2 regions of the Streptomyces sp. NBC_00663 genome follow, and region 1 is predicted to be linked to the other one. Evidence: riboswitches for the same ligand, from Rfam matches in the RefSeq annotation. Region 1 holds a riboswitch; the other holds the start of a gene.

Region 1 (8,487 bases):
AGCCGCTCCTCCAGCTCACGGATGAGCGTCAGATAGCCCTGCGCCTGCCCGGCGGGCGCGAAGGGGTGCAGCTGCCCGAACTCCGGCCAGGTGACCGGCTCCATCTCGGTGGTGGCGTTGAGCTTCATGGTGCAGGAGCCCAGCGGGATCATGCCGCGGTCGAGCGCGTAGTCCCGGTCGGCGAGCCGACGCAGATAGCGCAGCATCGCGGTCTCGGACCGGTACTGGTGGAAGACGGGGTGGGCCAGGAACTCGTCCGTCCGCACCATGGCGTCCGGCAGCGCGTCCTCGGCCGCCGCGTCCAGCGCCTCGACGTCCCCTTCGACCCCGAACGCGGTCCATACGGCGCCCAGCTGGGCCCGCGTGGTGGTCTCGTCGCAGGCGACGGAGATGTGATCGGCGTCGACGAGCCGCAGGTTGACCCCGTTCTCCTCGGCGGCGGCGACGACCTCGCCGGCCTTGCCGGGCACCCGTACGGTCACGGTGTCGAAGTAGGCGCCGTGCACGACCTCGACCCCACCGGCGGTGAGCCCCGCGGCGAGGACACGGGCGTACCGGTGGGTCCGCCGGGCGATGCCCTTGAGCCCCTCCGGCCCGTGGTAGACGGCGTACATCCCCGCCATCACCGCGAGCAGCACCTGGGCGGTGCAGATGTTGCTGGTGGCCTTCTCCCGCCGGATGTGCTGCTCACGAGTCTGGAGGGCGAGCCGGTACGCCTTGTTCCCGTCCGCGTCCACGGACACACCCACGAGCCGCCCGGGCAGGCTGCGCGCGAACTTCTCGTGCACCGCCATGTAACCGGCGTGCGGCCCGCCGAAGCCCATCGGCACCCCGAACCGCTGCGTGGTCCCGACGGCGATGTCGGCTCCGAGCTCGCCGGGCGACTTCAGCAACGTCAGCGCCAGCAGATCGGCGGCGACGGTCACCAGGGCTCCCAGCTCGTGCGCCTGGTCGATGACGGCCTTGATGTCGCGTACGGCACCGGAGGCGCCCGGGTACTGGAGGAGCACGCCGTTGATCTCCCGCGCGGCGATGTCGGCGGGAATCCCGTCGCTGAGGTCGGCGACGACGACCTCGACACCGGTCGGCTCGGCGCGGGTCTCGATGACGGCGACGGTCTGCGGCAACGCGTCCGCGTCGACCAGGAACAGCCCCTTCTTGTTCTTGCCCATGCGCCGGGACAGCGCCAGCGCCTCGGCGGCGGCCGTGCCCTCGTCGAGCAGCGAGGCACCGGAGGTCGGCAGCCCGGTGAGCTCGGCGACCATGGTCTGGAAGTTGAGGAGGGCCTCGAGCCGACCCTGGGAGATCTCGGGCTGGTAGGGCGTGTAGGCCGTGTACCAGGCGGGGTTCTCCATGACGTTGCGCAGGATGACGGGCGGGGTGAAGGTCCCGTAGTACCCGAGCCCGATCATGGACCCGAGAACCTGGTTCCGGTCGGCGAGCGACCGAAGCTCGGCCAGCACCTCGGCCTCGGTACGCGCCCCCGGCAGATCAAGGGAGTCGGCGTTCTTGATCACATCCGGCACCGCGGCGGCGGTGAGCTCGTCCAGCGAGCCGTAGCCGACCTGCGCGAGCATCTTGGCCCGGGCCTCGTGGTCGGGGCCGATGTGACGCTGCTCGAAGGGGATCCCCTGCTCGAGTTCGGTGAGCGGAGTGCGGTGGGCGGTCATTGCGGAGGCCTCCTGGTCTGACGCGACCTTTGAGGGACACCACGGCTGCGGGTCCCGGCGGCCTCCCCCTCTGTCATCTCAACCTGAGAGCTTCACCGGACACCCGAAGGTGCCCGGCTTTCACCGTCGGTGAGAGCGGAAGCCGTCGACACCCGCTCTGCTTTCCAGAGTGGCCTCGTCAGTGCGGTACGTGGGCCTGAGAGATTCCGGGGAGGATTTGCTCCTTCGGCGCCTCCGGACGATCTCCGGAGGACTCTCCCGCACAGGGTCAACAGCCGCTTGCCAGCCTACCAGCGCGCAAAATGCGGATCCCTGGAGGAGCCCTCGAGTGGCCACCGGTCTCAATCTGCTCTTTTGTAGTGCTTACGGATGAGTTGCGAGTCGCGACGTAGTGGAGGGCCCGTGCAGACCGATATCGATCCGCGCAACCTGATCGGCCGCAAGGCGATGGACCGCAACGGCATCAAGATCGGCACGATCGACGAGGTCTACCTCGACGACGCGACCGGCGTGCCCGAGTGGGCGGCCATACGCACCGGCCTGTTCTCCAGGGACGCCTTCGTCCCCCTGGAGCCGAGCGAACTGATCGAGGGCTCCTTGCGAGTCCCCTTCGACCGCTCCTTGATCAAGGACGCCCCCGACTTCGGCGTGGGCCGCCACCTCTCCCCCGACCAGGAACTCCAGCTCTACCACCACTACGGCCTGGACGTGGCCCCCGCACCCCCACTCCCGGACCGAGACTTCGGCAAACTGGCAGGCACAGAGGACGCGGACGCCTAACCCCGAAGCCCTCCACAGGGGCCACCCGCACCCGACAACGAGACTGTCACGGGTGGTGCGGGTGGGAACACAAATCCGGCCGAAGGCCGGATGCGACCCCACCCCCCTCCGCCACCAACGGCAATGGCTCAGCCACAGCCAACAACGCATCATCAACCCGAAACGTCCGCACCCTCCCCGGTCCGGAATCCGGCGTCTCGAACCGCACCGTCACCCGCCCCAGCCCACTCCCCTGAACCCACCCGTGCCCGAACTCGGCATGCACCACGTCGTGCCCCGCAACAAACCGCCGCTCGACAGCCACCTCCACCGCCTCCGCAGCCACCACATCCCCCGGCTCCTCCTCGGCCAGTTCCCCCAGATCCCCCGCGGCCTGCGCGAACAGATCCTCCTGCGTGTAGTCGGCCAGCCCGGAAACCCCCACCCCCAGCAACCGCACACCCCCCGTCGTGTCCACGGACTCCAACAACCGAGCCGCGGCCTCCCGCACGACCGCCGGATCATCGGTGGGCCCCCGCAGCGTCTCGGACCGGGTCAGCGTGGAGAAGTCGTACCGCCGCACCTTGAGCACGATCGTCCGCCCCGACAACCCGGCCCCCCGCAGCCTCCGCACACACCGGTCGGCCAGCCGCTGCACCTCCATGCCCACCCGCAGCCGATCGTGGATGTCGACGTCGTACGTGTCCTCCACCGACACCGACTTGGTCTCCCGCTCCGCCACCACCGGCCGCTCGTCATGCGCCAACGCCATGGCGTACAGCCCGTGCCCGTGCGCCTTCCCCAGCAGCCGTACGAGCTCGTCCTCCCCGGCCTCGACGATCTCCTCGACCGTGTGGATCCCGGCCCGCCGCAGATGGTCCCCGGTGGCCGGCCCCACTCCCGGCAGGATCCGCACGGACATCGGCCCGAGCAGCCCTCGCTCGGTCCCCGGATCGATCACCACCAGACCGTCGGGCTTGGCCTGCTCGGACGCGATCTTCGCGAGCATCTTGGACGCCGCGAGTCCCACCGAGCCCGTGAGCCCGGTGACCGCCCGTATGTCGGCACGCAGCTTCTCCCCCACCAGCCGCGCCGAGCCCTCGTCCCAGGCCACGCCCCCGGCCTCCAGATCCACGAACGCCTCATCGAGGCTCAGCGGCTCCACAAGCGGCGACAGCGCCCGCAGCAGCGCCATCACCTGCTCACTGATCGACCGGTAGAACCCGAAGCGCGGCACGAGATACGCGGCATTCGGCGCCAGCCGCCGCGCCTGCGCCATCGGCATCGCCGAATGGACTCCGAAGACCCGGGCCTCGTACGACGCGGTGGCCACCACACCACGCGGTCCCAGCCCGCCCACGACGACGGCCTTCCCGCGCAGACTCGGCTTGGACGCCTGCTCCGCCGAGGCGAAGAAGGCATCCATGTCGAGATGCAGGATCGTGGGCGCGTTTCTCACATGTCCGATGCTGCCCTACGCCACTGACAATGCCCTCGGTAATGCCCCGGGCAGAGCCTCAGACGGCCCGATTGCCCCGCCGCCGCGCCAGCTCGTCGGCGGGGTTGTTCCCCACCAGCGTCTCGCCGGTGTCGATCCGCTCCCCGTGCAACTGCGACAAGGCGCTCTCGACGTCCCGCCACACCACACCCACGGCGATCCCGAAGATGCCCTGGCCGCCCTGGAGCAGCGCGTGGACCTCGTCGGGCGAGGTGCACTCGTAGACCGTGGCGCCGTCGCTCATCAGCGTCATGCGTTCCAGGTCCCGGAAACCGCGCTCCCTGAGATGCTGCACGGCGGTACGGATGTTCTGGAGCGACACACCGGTGTCGAGGAACCGCTTGACGATCTTCAGGACGACAACGTCCCGGAAGCTGTACAGCCGCTGCGTCCCCGACCCGTAGGCGGGCCGCACACTCGGCTCGACGAGCCCGGTACGCGCCCAGTAGTCGAGTTGGCGATAGGTGATGCCGGCGGCCGCGCAGGCCGTCGGACCGCGGTAGCCGATCTCCTCGGACGCCATGGACGTCGCCCCTCCGCCACTGCTCGGCACGGCCGCCGGTCGCTGCGGAACGTGATCGGCCGCGCTGCCGTAAAGCGGGTACGGACCGCTCGCCCCGAGACTGCGTCCGGGGGCACCCCCAGCCGTACCGTCGCCGCTGCTTCTCACGCCGACCTCCGTCCTTGACCTGCCTTCTCGACGGTAGGCAGTCACCTGGGGCACGTCAACGATCGCCACACTCGGCACGCCGAGTGATAATCACCCTAGGAGTGGTTTCCCGTACCCCACCGCGGGGAAAGGCTAGCCGAATGCGCTTGAGGCGGGCCGTAGGACGCTCTCACACGCCGGTGGCAAATGCCAGCATTTCCGTGATGACCGGACACACCCGCTCCGGACACACCCGCCCCGTCACGGACCGCGCGTCCGCCGGGCCGGCCCCGCTCACTGACTGCTGGTGCCGAAGTCCTCCGGCGAGATCTGGTCGAGGAACTCGCGGAACTTCTCCACCTCGTCCTCCTGCTCGTCCGGGATCGCGATCCCGGCGTCGTCGAGCACACCGTCGCTGCCGTAGATCGGCGTTCCGGTGCGCAGCGCCAGCGCTATGGCGTCGGAGGGCCGGGCACTCACCTCGACCCCGCTGGCGAAGACCAGCTCCGCGTAGAAGACGCCCTCACGCAGGTCCGTGATGCGCACTTCGGTGAGCTCCTGGCCGACGGCCTCCAGCACGTCCTTGAACAGGTCGTGGGTCAGCGGTCGTGCGGGGGCCATGCCCTGCTGGGCGAAGGCGATCGCCGTCGCCTCCCCCGGCCCGATCCAGATGGGGAGGTAACGGTCGCCTCCCACTTCACGCAGAAGCACGATCGGTTGGTTGGAGGGCATTTCGACCCGGACACCTACGACATCGAGCTCGTTCACACAGCAACCCTAGGCCGTGCCCGGGACGTTTGGGTAGTCGGGCCGGAAACGGGGGGCGGATCCGACACCCACGCCCTTCAGGGCAGCCGTACACCGAGGGCCGTCTGCACCAGCGCCGCGTGCAGCTTCACCGTGAGCCCCGCCAGTTCCTTCGTACGCGCCTCCGCGTGCGCCCGGGTCTGCGGATTGCGGTGACGCTTCAGCGGGGCCACCACCTGGTCCACAAGGCCCGCCTCACGGTCGGCGGCGGCCTTCATCGCCCGCAGATGCCGCGGCTCGATCCCGAACCGCCCCAGCTCGACGACGAGCGCCGCCACGGTGACCGCCTCGGCGTCGTACGCCCCGTCCGGCAACGGAGCGATGAGCCCGTACGACTCCCACTCCTTGAGCTCCTGCTCACCGATCTCGGCGGCCGCCATCAGCTCGGCCCGGCCGATCCGCGCCGCCGTAGGGGCCTCCCAGGGGTCCGGAAGGGCTTCCCCTCCGTCCCGCTGGCGCCCCACCACCGGCAGTGCCACGGCCTCACCGCGCTCCATGGCGTCCAGGTACTCCCGGATCACCTTGAGCGGCAGATAGTGGTCCCGCTGCATCCGCAGCACATGGCCGAGGCGCTCGACGTCCTCCGCACTGAACTTGCGGTACCCCGAAGGGGTCCGTTGCGGCTCGATGAGCCCCTCGGACTCCAGGAAGCGGATCTTGGAGATGGTGACTTCGGGAAACTCGTCGCGCAGCACGTTGAGCACCGTGCCGATGCTCATCAGCCCACTGTCCGCGGCGGCGGCACCGTGACCGGCACCGCCGCTCGGTGTTTGAAGCATGGACCTTCCCTGACGGGGTCAGTAGCCCCGCTGGCTCGCGTAGAAGACCAGCCGGTACTTGCCGATCTGTACCTCGTCCCCGTTGTGCAGCGGCACCGTGTCGATCCGCTCCCGGTTCACATACGTGCCGTTGAGGCTGCCGACGTCGCCCACGGTGAACGAACCGTCCTGCTGGCGACGGAACTCCACGTGGCGGCGCGACACCGTCACGTCGTCCAGGAAGATGTCGCTCTGCGGATGACGACCGGCCGTGGTCAGATCGCCGTCCAGCAGGAAGCGGCTGCCCGAGTTCGGGCCGCGGCGCACGACCAGGAGCGCGGAACCCAGCGGCAGCGCGTCGACGGCCGCCTGCGCCTCCGGGGAGAGCATGGGCACCTGTGTCTGACCGGTGACCTCGGCGTCGTAGGCCTCAAGACCGGAGATGGAGATGGTGGAGGTCGTCTCGGACGGGCGCTCGGGCGCACCGCGCAACGGCGCACCGCAGTTGGAGCAGAAGCGGCTGTTCTCCGCGTTGCGGTTACCGCACCTCGTACACACCAGGGCCGACATGGAAAACTCTCCACCCGTACTCGAGGTTGACGGTTGCCCGAAACCTATGCCGCCGGACTGCGCAGGGTCAACCGGCGCGCCCTGCGCTCCGGGAGCGTCACCGCCCACCTGGTCCCGGAACAGGGGGCGCTGGCCCTCCGCGTCTGGCTGTGCGCGATGACGAGCGGTCGCGTTCGCATTGCCGCTACCCTCTCGCGCGCTCTTGCCGAACAACTTCGCAAACAACTTCACGGGCGATTCCCCTTGACCGAAACAGACCCGCCCGTGGGGCAGGACGAACCCTGATTGCATACACCGGCCGACCCGGACATCCTGACAACGTCCGTATCCACCAGACAGTTTCCACCACGCACCACCCAATCGGTGCGCCGACCCCCCGCAACCTCATGCCCTGGCCGGACGTCCCTCATGCACCCGCGGTTCACCGGGAGGACGACCGAGCGTAGTCAGGCTGCTTCGCGGCTCGCAAGGCGTCCACGACGATCTTGGTCGACCGCTCGACGGTGACCGTGGCCTGCTCCTTCTCCAGAGTCTGCACCACGCCTCCAGGAATGTTGAGCGCCGGTTCCAGGTCCTGCGGTTTGCCGATGACCTTGAAACGATAGGGAGCGTTGATCTTGTTCCCGTCGACGCTCACGCTGTTGCCCGAGTCGGTCAGATAGGTGCCGGCCACCACACGCACACCGTTCACCTGGATCGCCTCGGCACCGGCCGCGCGCAGCTCCTGGATCGTGTCGAGCAGCATGTCCGCCTCGACCGTCCCCTTCGTGTCCTCGATCGTCATCGTGATGCCCGGCCCCTGCGCGGCCACCGTGCCCGCCAGGATGCCGAGTTGCCGCTCCTTCTCCAACGTCTGCTTGCGGGCCTCCTCCGCCTGGTCCGAGCTGTTCTCCAACTCGTCCCGCTGGTTCTCGAGACCCTGCTTCTCGTCCTCAAGACGCTGTGTACGGTCATCGAGTTCATCGAGGATGCGAACAAGATCTTCCTGCCGGGCACCGCGCAGCGCGCTGTCGCCGTCGCTGTTCGACGCCACCTGCACGGCCAGCCCGAAGCCGAGGCCGAACAACAGCACGGCGACGATCAGTTGGGCACGGGTGACCCTCGGCGGCCACAGCCCCTGAACCAGCCGCTGCCGGCCGGTCAGCCCGGGCTTCTCGTCCTTCCGCGACGCCGCCGCCTCCGGGGCCGTCGCGGGCCGCTCCTCGGGCAGTTCCTTGCGCAGCCTGTTCTCCGGCGTGCCGTCCTGGTCGCTCATCGGCCTCACGCCCGGAAGACGTGGCGACGGATCGCCGCGGCGTTCGAGAAGATCCGGATACCGAGGACGACGACCACACCGGTGGACAGCTGGGCCCCCACGCCCAACTTGTCGCCCAGGAACACGATCAGCGCGGCGACGACCACGTTGGACAGGAACGACACCACGAAGACCTTGTCGTCGAAGATGCCGTCGAGCATGGCCCGCAGACCGCCGAAGACGGCGTCGAGCGCCGCCACGACGGCGATCGGCAGATAAGGCTCGACGACCGCCGGAACCTCAGGCCGGACCAAGAGCCCGGCCACGACTCCCACGACGAGGCCCAGTACGGCGATCACGATGTGCCCTTCTCAGTTCTCGGCTGTGCTGTACGTACGATCACACTCGTTGCTGCGGGCAACCGGAGATCCCCCTCTACGGAGATGCCCGTCCGGATGCCGTAGTTCTCTTGCAGGGCGTTGAGATAGAGCCCGTCGGCGCTGTTCTGGAACCTGGTGCTCAGCCGCTGCCCGTCCCCCACC
Region 2 (8,487 bases), 5.1 Mb from region 1:
TCCAGGCCGAGCAGCACCGCCTTCGGTGTGCCGTGGCCATGGCCGGTCGCGCCCAGGGAGCCGTACAGCTCCGAGCGGACTGTCGCCACCGAGGACAGGACGCCCTCGTTGCGCAGACGGCGGGCGAACATACGGGCCGCACGCATCGGGCCGACCGTGTGCGAGCTCGACGGACCGATGCCGATCGAGAACAGGTCGAAGACCGAGATGGCCACGGGAACTCCTAAAGAAAGGGTGGGGGCACACGCCATCGGGTGCCCCCACCAGGGAACTACTTGTTCAGACCGGGGTAAAGCGGGTGCTTGTCGGCAAGCGCCCTGACCCGGGTCTTCAGGCTTTCGACGTCGTACGACGGCTTCAGCGCCTCCGCGATCACGTCGGCGACCTCGGTGAAGTCCTCGGCGGTGAAGCCGCGGGTGGCCAGGGCCGGGGTGCCGATCCGCAGGCCCGAGGTCACCATCGGGGGGCGCGGGTCGTTGGGGACGGCGTTGCGGTTGACCGTGATGCCGACCTCGTGGAGACGGTCCTCGGCCTGCTGGCCGTCCAGCTCCGACTCGCGCAGATCCACCAGGATCAGGTGCACGTCGGTGCCGCCGGAGAGCACGTTGACCCCGGCCTCGCGGGCGTCCGCGGCCGTCAGGCGCTCGGCGAGGATGCGCGCACCCTCCACGGTACGCCGCTGGCGCTCCTTGAACTCCTCGCTCGCGGCGACCTTGAAGGAGACCGCCTTGGCGGCGATCACGTGCTCCAGCGGGCCGCCCTGGAAGCCGGGGAAGACGGAGGAGTTCAGCTTCTTGGCGAAGGCCTGCTTGGCGAGGATGATGCCGCCGCGGGGGCCGCCCAGGGTCTTGTGGGTGGTGGAGGTGACCACGTCGGCGTGCTCGACGGGGTTGGGGTGCAGTCCGGCGGCGACCAGGCCGGCGAAGTGGGCCATGTCGACCCACAGGTAGGCCTCGACCTCGTCGGCGATCCGGCGGAACTCGGCGAAGTCGAGCTGGCGCGGGTAGGCGGACCAGCCGGCGATGATCACCTTGGGGCGGTGTTCCTTGGCGAGGCGTTCGACCTCGGCCATGTCGACCAGGCCGGCGTCGTCGACGTGGTAGGCGACGACGTTGAACTGCTTGCCGGAGAAGTTCAGGCGCATGCCGTGGGTGAGGTGGCCGCCGTGGGCGAGGTCCAGGCCCAGGATGGTGTCGCCGGGGGAGGCGAGGGCGAAGAGGGCGGCCTGGTTGGCGGAGGCGCCGGAGTGGGGCTGGACGTTGGCGTACTCGGCGCCGAACAGGTCCTTGATCCGGTCGATGGCGATCTGCTCGGCGACGTCGACGTGCTCGCAGCCGCCGTAGTAGCGGCGGCCGGGGTAGCCCTCGGCGTACTTGTTGGTCAGGACCGAGCCCTGGGCCTCCATGACCGCGAGCGGAGCGAAGTTCTCCGAGGCGATCATCTCCAGGGTGGACTGCTGCCGGTTCAGCTCGGCATCGACCGCGGCGGCGATCTCCGGGTCCAGCTCATGCAGGGGCGTGTTCAGTGCGGACATCAGGTGTACGACTCCTCAGCCGGCGGAAAAGGCGGTGTACTCGTCGGCGGAGAGCAGGTCGGCCGGCTCGTCCGCGGTGCGTACCTTGAACAGCCAGCCGCCCTCGAAGGGGGCGGAGTTCACCAGCGACGGATCGTTGACGACGTCCTCGTTGACCTCGGTGACCTCACCGGAGACGGGGGAGTACAGGTCGCTGACCGACTTGGTCGACTCCAGCTCGCCGCAGGTCTCGCCCGCGGTCACCGTGTCACCGACCTCGGGGAGCTGCACGAAGACGACATCGCCGAGCGCGTTGGCCGCGTGCTCCGTGATGCCGACCGTCGAGACGCCGTCCTCGGCGCCCGACAGCCACTCGTGCTCCTTGCTGTAGCGCAGCTGCTGGGGGTTGCTCATGGCCTGAATTCTCCTGTACGCGGGGGAGTGCTGATGAATGCGGGACTGCTGGGAAGTGCGTGAGCAGCGGAAATGTGCGCAGGGTCACGCGCGGGCGCGCGACCTCGCGTCCAGTGTCTACTTCTGCCGCTTGTAGAAGGGGAGAGCCACGACCTCGTACGGCTCGTGCGTGCCCCGGATGTCCACCCCGACGCCGTCCGTGCCAGGCGCGGAGTACATGGCGTCGACGTAGGCCATCGCGATCGGCTTGCCCAGCGTGGGGGAGGGGGCGCCGGAGGTGACCTCGCCGATCACCTTGCCCTCGGCGACGACGGCGTACCCGGCGCGGGGGACGCGACGGCCCTCGGCGATCAGGCCGACGAGGACGCGCGGCGGCTCGTGGTCGGCGTTCTCGGCGGCCTCGCGCAGCGCCGCGCGGCCCACGAAGTCGCCCTCCTTCTCGAACTTGACGACCCGGCCGAGCCCCGCGTCGAAGGGGGTCAGCTCGGTCGACAGCTCATGCCCGTACAGCGGCATGCCCGCCTCCAGGCGCAGCGTGTCCCGGCAGGACAGACCGCAGGGGACCAGACCGACGCCCTCGCCGGCCTTGGTCAGGGCCTGCCACAGCTCAACGGCGTCCGAAGGCTTCACGAAGAGCTCGAAGCCGTCCTCGCCGGTGTAGCCGGTGCGGGCGATCAGGGCCGGGACGCCGGCGACCGTGCCGGGCAGACCGGCGTAGTACTTCAGACCGTCGAGGTCGGCGTCGGTGAGGGACGCGAGGATGCCGGGGGACTCGGGGCCCTGGACGGCGAGCAGCGCGTACGCGTCCCGGTCGTCGCGCACCTCGGCGTCGAAGCCGACCGAGCGCTCGACGAGCGCGTCGAGGACGACCTGGGCGTTGGAGGCGTTCGCCACGACCATGTACTCGGTCTCGGCCAGCCGGTAGACGATCAGGTCGTCGAGGATGCCGCCGTCCTCGCGGCAGATCATGGTGTAGCGGGCGCGGCCGACGCCGACGGAGGCGATGTTGCCGACGAGAGCGAAGTTCAGCAGCTGGGCGGCCTGCGGCCCGGTCACCGTGATCTCGCCCATGTGGGAGAGGTCGAAGAGCCCGGCCTTCGTCCGCACGGCGTTGTGCTCGTCGCGCTCGGAGCCGTAGCGCAGCGGCATGTCCCAGCCGGCGAAGTCGGTCATCGTCGCGCCGAGCGCGCGATGCAGGGCGTCGAGCGCGGTCAGGCGGGGTTCATTGCTCATCGGACGGTTGTCTCCCAAGGCATGACGGGCGAGGTCGTTCCTCCCCATCTGTCATCGGAACCTGAGAGGTTCGCCATGACCGCAGGGGACATGACTTGCACCTTGGGTGGAGCCACCGGAGGGCGGCTCGCTTTTCAGATGTGCCTCGCCCGCGCGGTAACGGGGCCTGAGAGATTCAAGGGAGGGACTTGCTCCTTCGGCGCCCCAACCAGTGGTGGGGACTCTCCCGCGCGGATTCAAACGGCCGGTATGCAGTTGGCGCGGACATCATTGCACGCATCGGGCACGGGCGGCAGGGCCGCATCGTCCCCGCCCGTCGCCACCCCCTTTGTGACTGGCTTGTGGCACGACGATCACCAAAACAAGAGAGACACCCCATTACCTTCTCTTTACGCTCGGTGGGGAGGGGAACCCCCCTGACCCCGGAGGAGGACGATCACGGTGAACAGGCCCACTGCGTACGCCACCACCTCGGCCGTCGCGCTGCCCGCACAGCCGACCGCTCCGGCCCAGGAGGCATGCGCACCGCGGCCGGTCGTGCGTGACCTGCGCGACCGCGCCGGCCACAGCCCGCACGCCCTGCTCTTCGCCCCGGCCGACCTGGTGGTGATCACCGGCCTGCCCGGCAGCGGCAAGTCGACCCTGATGCGACGCGCCGTCAAGGGCGTACGGATCGACTCCCAGGACACCCGCGACCGCTGGGACGCCCGCGCGCCCCGCCTTCTGCCGTACGCGCTCTACCGTCCCCTGGTCCGCTTCGCCCACTACGTCGGCCTGCGCCGCACCCTGCGCTCCGGCGAGGGGGTCGTGGTGCACGACTGCGGCACCCAGTCCTGGGTGCGCGGCTGGCTGGCCCGCGCGGCCCAGCGCCGCGGCGGCACCCTGCACCTGCTGCTGCTCGACGTCACCCCGGACACCGCGCTCCAGGGCCAGCGCGAGCGCGGCCGGGGCGTCTCGCGCTACGCCTTCCTCCGCCACCGCACGGCGGCCGCCCGTCTGATCCGCTCCGTGGAGAAGGGCGAACTGCCCCAGGGAGTGGGCTCCGCGATCCTCCTCGACCGAGAGGCAGCGGACGCCCTACGCCGGATCGGGTTCACGGGCTGACGGGCAGGGCGCCAGGGGCCTGCCACCCGTTAGCCTTTCAGCCACACCAGCGGTACTCGGCAGGCGGACGGACAGATGGACTTCCCGGCACAGGACTTCCCGGCACAGGCGCACCCCTATCCGCACGGCGGCGGATGGCCCGGCAACGAGCTGGAGGAGGTGCTCTCGGCCTCCCTCGGTGTGCCCGGGGCCGGCGGCCGGATCATCGAGGTCCTTGGCCGCAGCTTCGTCTGGGTCCCCCTGCCGAACGGCGGCGGCGCCCACACCGGCCCCCTCGATCTGCCCACCCTCCAGATCGAGGGCCAGGCCTACGTCCCGGTCTTCAGCTCGGAGGAACAGTTCCGTCAGGTCGCCGGGGCGCACATGTCGTACACCGTCGCCCCCGCGGTGGAGTTCGCGCGCGGACTGCCGCCGCAGCTCGGCATGGCCCTCAACCCGGACGGCGTGGTCGGCGTGCCCCTTCCGCCGGCCGCCGTGGCGGACCTGTGCCGGGTGGGCCGCACCCCGCTGGACGGCCCCAACAGCGGCGGCCGGGTCAAGCTCTACGAGCCCGACTGGCAGGACGACCCGGTGGACTTCCTCGCCGCGGCCTGCGCCGAGTTCGCCGCGACGGGAGTCGTCCTGACGGCCCGCCGCTGCCTCGCCGCCATCGAGACGGCCGACCCCGTGATGTTCGTGGGCGTGGAGCTCTCCCCATGGGAGGGCGACTTGCGTACCCTCCCGATGGACGCCCTGGGCCGGGCGTTGGGCCAGGCACCGGTGGCCTGGCCGGTCAACCTGGTCCTGCTGGACGTGGTGGACGACCCGGTGGGCCACTGGATGCGCGAGACGGTACGTCCGTTCTACACGCAGGGCATGTAGACGTACCCAAGGTGCGCGATCAACCCCCACGGCCCGCAGCCCGCAACACACCACAAGCCCCGAGCTCTCAACGCTTAAGCTGTTTCCGACTACGAAACTTTCCCGAAGGGGCGGTAGAAGGTGAGTGCCAGCGGCACAGCGACCGGCCAGGTCGAGCACATGCTGCGCCAGGTGACGCCAGGGCGCTACGACGCCTACGAGGCACTCCTCCGCGCCCTCGCCACCCCCTCCTCCGGCCAGATCTGGATGCTCCTCTGGCACGGCCAGGCGGGCTCCCCGGACGCCCAGTACGGAAACATGGAAGTGGACGGCTACGGCTACGCACCTTGCGTGACCTCCGCCCAGGAACTCTCGGCGAGCGGCTGGAACCGCTCGTACGAAGTCGTCGACGGCGTCGACGTGGCACGCACCCTCTACCCGGACCATTTCGGTCTGTGGCTCAACCCGCACGCCCCCGGCGGCGGCGTCGGCATCCCCTGGCTCGACCTGCGCCGGATCGCGACCGGCCTGGAGCGCCAGCCCGCGGGTCCCCTGCGGCTGTCGGAGCCCGGTATCGAGATCCCGCAGTTCTACGCCCTGATCGCGCAGAACGCCCACCGCACCCCGGCCGTCCGCTCGCTGCGCCGCGCCTGGGTGCAGCCGGCGCTCGGGGCGCCGTACCTCGCCATCGGTCTTGATGTCTACGACACCAGTCCGCCCGCCGTCGACTCGGTGCGCGCGATGATGCAGCAGTCCATCGGCGCGGTCCCCGACGGGCTGCCGGTGTCGACCGTGGCCATGTCCGACGAGTACGACCCGGTCGCGATGTGGATGCGGGCCGGCGCCCGTCCCTTCTACGACCGCGAGGCGCACGCGGCCCCGGCGCAGGCGCCGGCGGCCGGGTACGGCTACCCTCCGGCGCCCGGCGGCTACTGAGCCGAACCAGCCACAGGCTCCCGTGTTACGGGAGTGTGTCTGCGCGCGTAGATGAGGGCAGAAGGCCCCGTGAGGCCCGTATTGCCCCAACTGGCCTGCGTCCGGCGGCCGTTACCTGCTGTCCGGATAACGGAACCCCGCAGCCCGCATCACGTTTATGCATCCTTTCCTCGCCAAGTCTGGCAACAGATCGCCAAAGCGTTGAAGACTCCCGCACCAGGGGTGGGTTCGCCCCTGTGTACGACGGACTGATCACGCCGCTACAGCGGCAAGTGCGGGCCGGCTACCGCCGGTTGAGAGGGGTCCCTGCCAGATGACGGCACCATTGCACGAGCCGACCGCGGAAGCGGCCCCGAGCGCGGCCGAAGAAGCGGCGGTCAACGCCGGCGCCAAGGCCGTACAGGGGCGTTCCCTGGGCCGGATCGCCTGGGAGCGTTTGAAGCGGGACAAACTCGCCCTCGCGGGCGGCATCGTCGTGCTCTTGCTCATCGCGGTCGCGCTGCTCGCGCCCGTGATCACCAGCCTCTACGGCCAGGACCCGAACTCGTACAACGACAAGGACCTGATCGACCCGCTGTTCGGCACCCCCAAGGGGTCCTTCGGCGGCATGAGCGGTGACCACTGGCTCGGCGTCGAGCCGGTCAACGGCCGTGACATCTTCGCCCGCATCGTCTACGGCGCCCGGATCTCGCTGCTCGTCGGCTTCCTGTCCGCGATCGTCGCCGTGATCATCGGTACCGTCCTGGGCGTCCTGGCCGGCTTCTTCGGCGGCTGGGTCGACTCGGCCATCAGCCGGGTCATGGACGGTCTGCTGGCCTTCCCGCAGCTGCTGTTCATCATCGCGCTGGTCTCCGTCATGCCGAACGAGATGCTCGGACTGTCCGGCACGGGCGTGCGCCTGTTCGTGATGATCCTGGTCATCGGCTTCTTCGGCTGGCCCTACATCGGACGCGTGGTGCGCGGCCAGACGCTCTCGCTGCGCGAGCGTGAATACGTCGAAGCGGCCCGTTCGCTCGGCGCCGGGCGGCTCTACATCCTGTTCAAGGAGCTGCTGCCCAACCTCGTCGCGCCGATCATCGTGTACACGACGATGATGATCCCCACCAACATCCTCACCGAGGCGGCGCTCAGCTTCCTGGGCGTGGGCGTCAAGCCGCCCACGGCCTCCTGGGGGCAGATGCTCTCGAACGCGATCGACTACTACAAGTCGGACCCCACCTACATGGTGGTCCCGGGTGTAGCGATCTTCATCACGGTTCTTGCCTTCAATCTCTTCGGCGACGGCGTGCGGGACGCGCTGGACCCGAAGGGATCCCGCTGAACTGCCGTACACAAAGCGTCCCGTGGCACCAACACGGGGTCTCTCATCAAATCCGGAGGATCCGAGATCGTGACTACCCAACGCACCTCAGGGCGGCGGAAGCAGGCACTCGCCGCTGCCGCCGCGGTCGCCGCGCTGCTGACGACGGCGGCGTGCGGCGGCGGCGATGACGACGGCGGCAACGGCAAGGGCTCCTCGACGGGCGCGGCCGGCTTCAACGCCGCGAACAACAAGGTCGCCCAGGCCTCGCTCGCCAAGAAGGGCGGCGAGCTGAAGTTCGCCGGTGCCCAGGACGCCGACTCGTGGGACACCACGCGCGGTTACTACGGCTTCATGTGGAACTTCGCGCGCTACTACAGCCGCCAGCTCGTCACCGGTGCCGCGGCCCCGGGCGAGAAGGGCACGGAGCTCACCCCGGACCTCGCCAACGGTCTCGCCAAGATCACCGACGGCGGCAAGACCTACACGTACACCCTGCGTGACGGCATCACGTGGGAAGACGGCAAGGAGATCACCTCCAAGGACGTCAAGTACGGCATCGAGCGCGTCTGGGCGCAGGACGTGCTGTCCGGCGGCCCGGTCTACCTGAAGGACGTCCTCGACCCCAAGGGCGAGTACAAGGGCCCGTACAAGGACTCCTCCGCCGACAAGCTCGGTCTGAAGGCGATCGACACTCCGGACGACAAGACCATCGTCTTCCACCTGCCGGAGCCCAACGCCGACTTCGAGGAGATCCTCGCCCTGGTCTCGGCGTCCCCGGTCCGCCAGGACATGGACACCAAGTCCAAGTACGGCCTGAAGCCGTTCTCCTCCGGCCCGTACAAGTTCCAGTCGTACAGCCCGGGCAAGGACCTGGTCCTGGTCCGCAACGACAAGTGGAACCAGGCCTCGGACCCGATCCGCAAGGCGTACCCGGACAAGATCTCGGTCAAGTTCTTCTCGAACGCCAACGACCTGGACGCCCGTCTGCTCGCCGGTGACTACGACCTGGACATCAACCAGACCGGTCTGTCCCCGCAGGGCCGCACCAGCGCCCTCCAGGAGCACAAGGCCAACCTGGACAACCCGGTCTCCGGCTACATCCGTTACGCGACCTTCCCGCAGAACGTGAAGCCGTTCGACAACG

Evidence for each region. A riboswitch is a leader RNA that binds a small molecule or an ion and turns the genes downstream of it on or off. The one in region 1 is predicted to bind glycine.
Region 2: linked by a shared signal. The riboswitch ahead of gcvT (glycine cleavage system aminomethyltransferase GcvT) and the one ahead of gcvP (aminomethyl-transferring glycine dehydrogenase) in region 1 are both predicted to bind glycine.

The regions. Positions count from the first base shown of each region.
Region 1 is NZ_CP109027.1:8,093,254-8,101,740, reverse strand. Features, by position in the region: gene gcvP (aminomethyl-transferring glycine dehydrogenase) at 1-1,670, opposite strand, end outside; glycine riboswitch at 1,741-1,838, opposite strand; glycine riboswitch at 1,845-1,941, opposite strand; partial or broken gene OG866_RS36725 (PRC-barrel domain-containing protein) at 2,073-2,441, shown strand; partial or broken gene OG866_RS36720 (DNA polymerase IV) at 2,366-3,888, opposite strand; gene OG866_RS36715 (MerR family transcriptional regulator) at 3,947-4,597, opposite strand; gene OG866_RS36710 (bifunctional nuclease family protein) at 4,871-5,344, opposite strand; gene ftsR (transcriptional regulator FtsR) at 5,422-6,162, opposite strand; gene OG866_RS36700 (FHA domain-containing protein) at 6,181-7,071, opposite strand; gene OG866_RS36695 (DUF881 domain-containing protein) at 7,133-7,966, opposite strand; gene OG866_RS36690 (small basic family protein) at 7,972-8,304, opposite strand; gene OG866_RS36685 (DUF881 domain-containing protein) at 8,301-8,487, opposite strand, start outside.
Region 2 is NZ_CP109027.1:2,958,319-2,966,805, reverse strand. Features, by position in the region: gene OG866_RS13270 (L-serine ammonia-lyase) at 1-215, opposite strand, end outside; gene glyA (serine hydroxymethyltransferase) at 272-1,534, opposite strand; gene gcvH (glycine cleavage system protein GcvH) at 1,550-1,927, opposite strand; gene gcvT (glycine cleavage system aminomethyltransferase GcvT) at 2,045-3,160, opposite strand; glycine riboswitch at 3,199-3,304, opposite strand; glycine riboswitch at 3,305-3,399, opposite strand; gene OG866_RS13250 (AAA family ATPase) at 3,602-4,264, shown strand; gene OG866_RS13245 (enhanced serine sensitivity protein SseB) at 4,340-5,125, shown strand; gene OG866_RS13240 (enhanced serine sensitivity protein SseB C-terminal domain-containing protein) at 5,246-6,040, shown strand; gene OG866_RS13235 (ABC transporter permease) at 6,354-7,361, shown strand; gene OG866_RS13230 (ABC transporter substrate-binding protein) at 7,431-8,487, shown strand, end outside.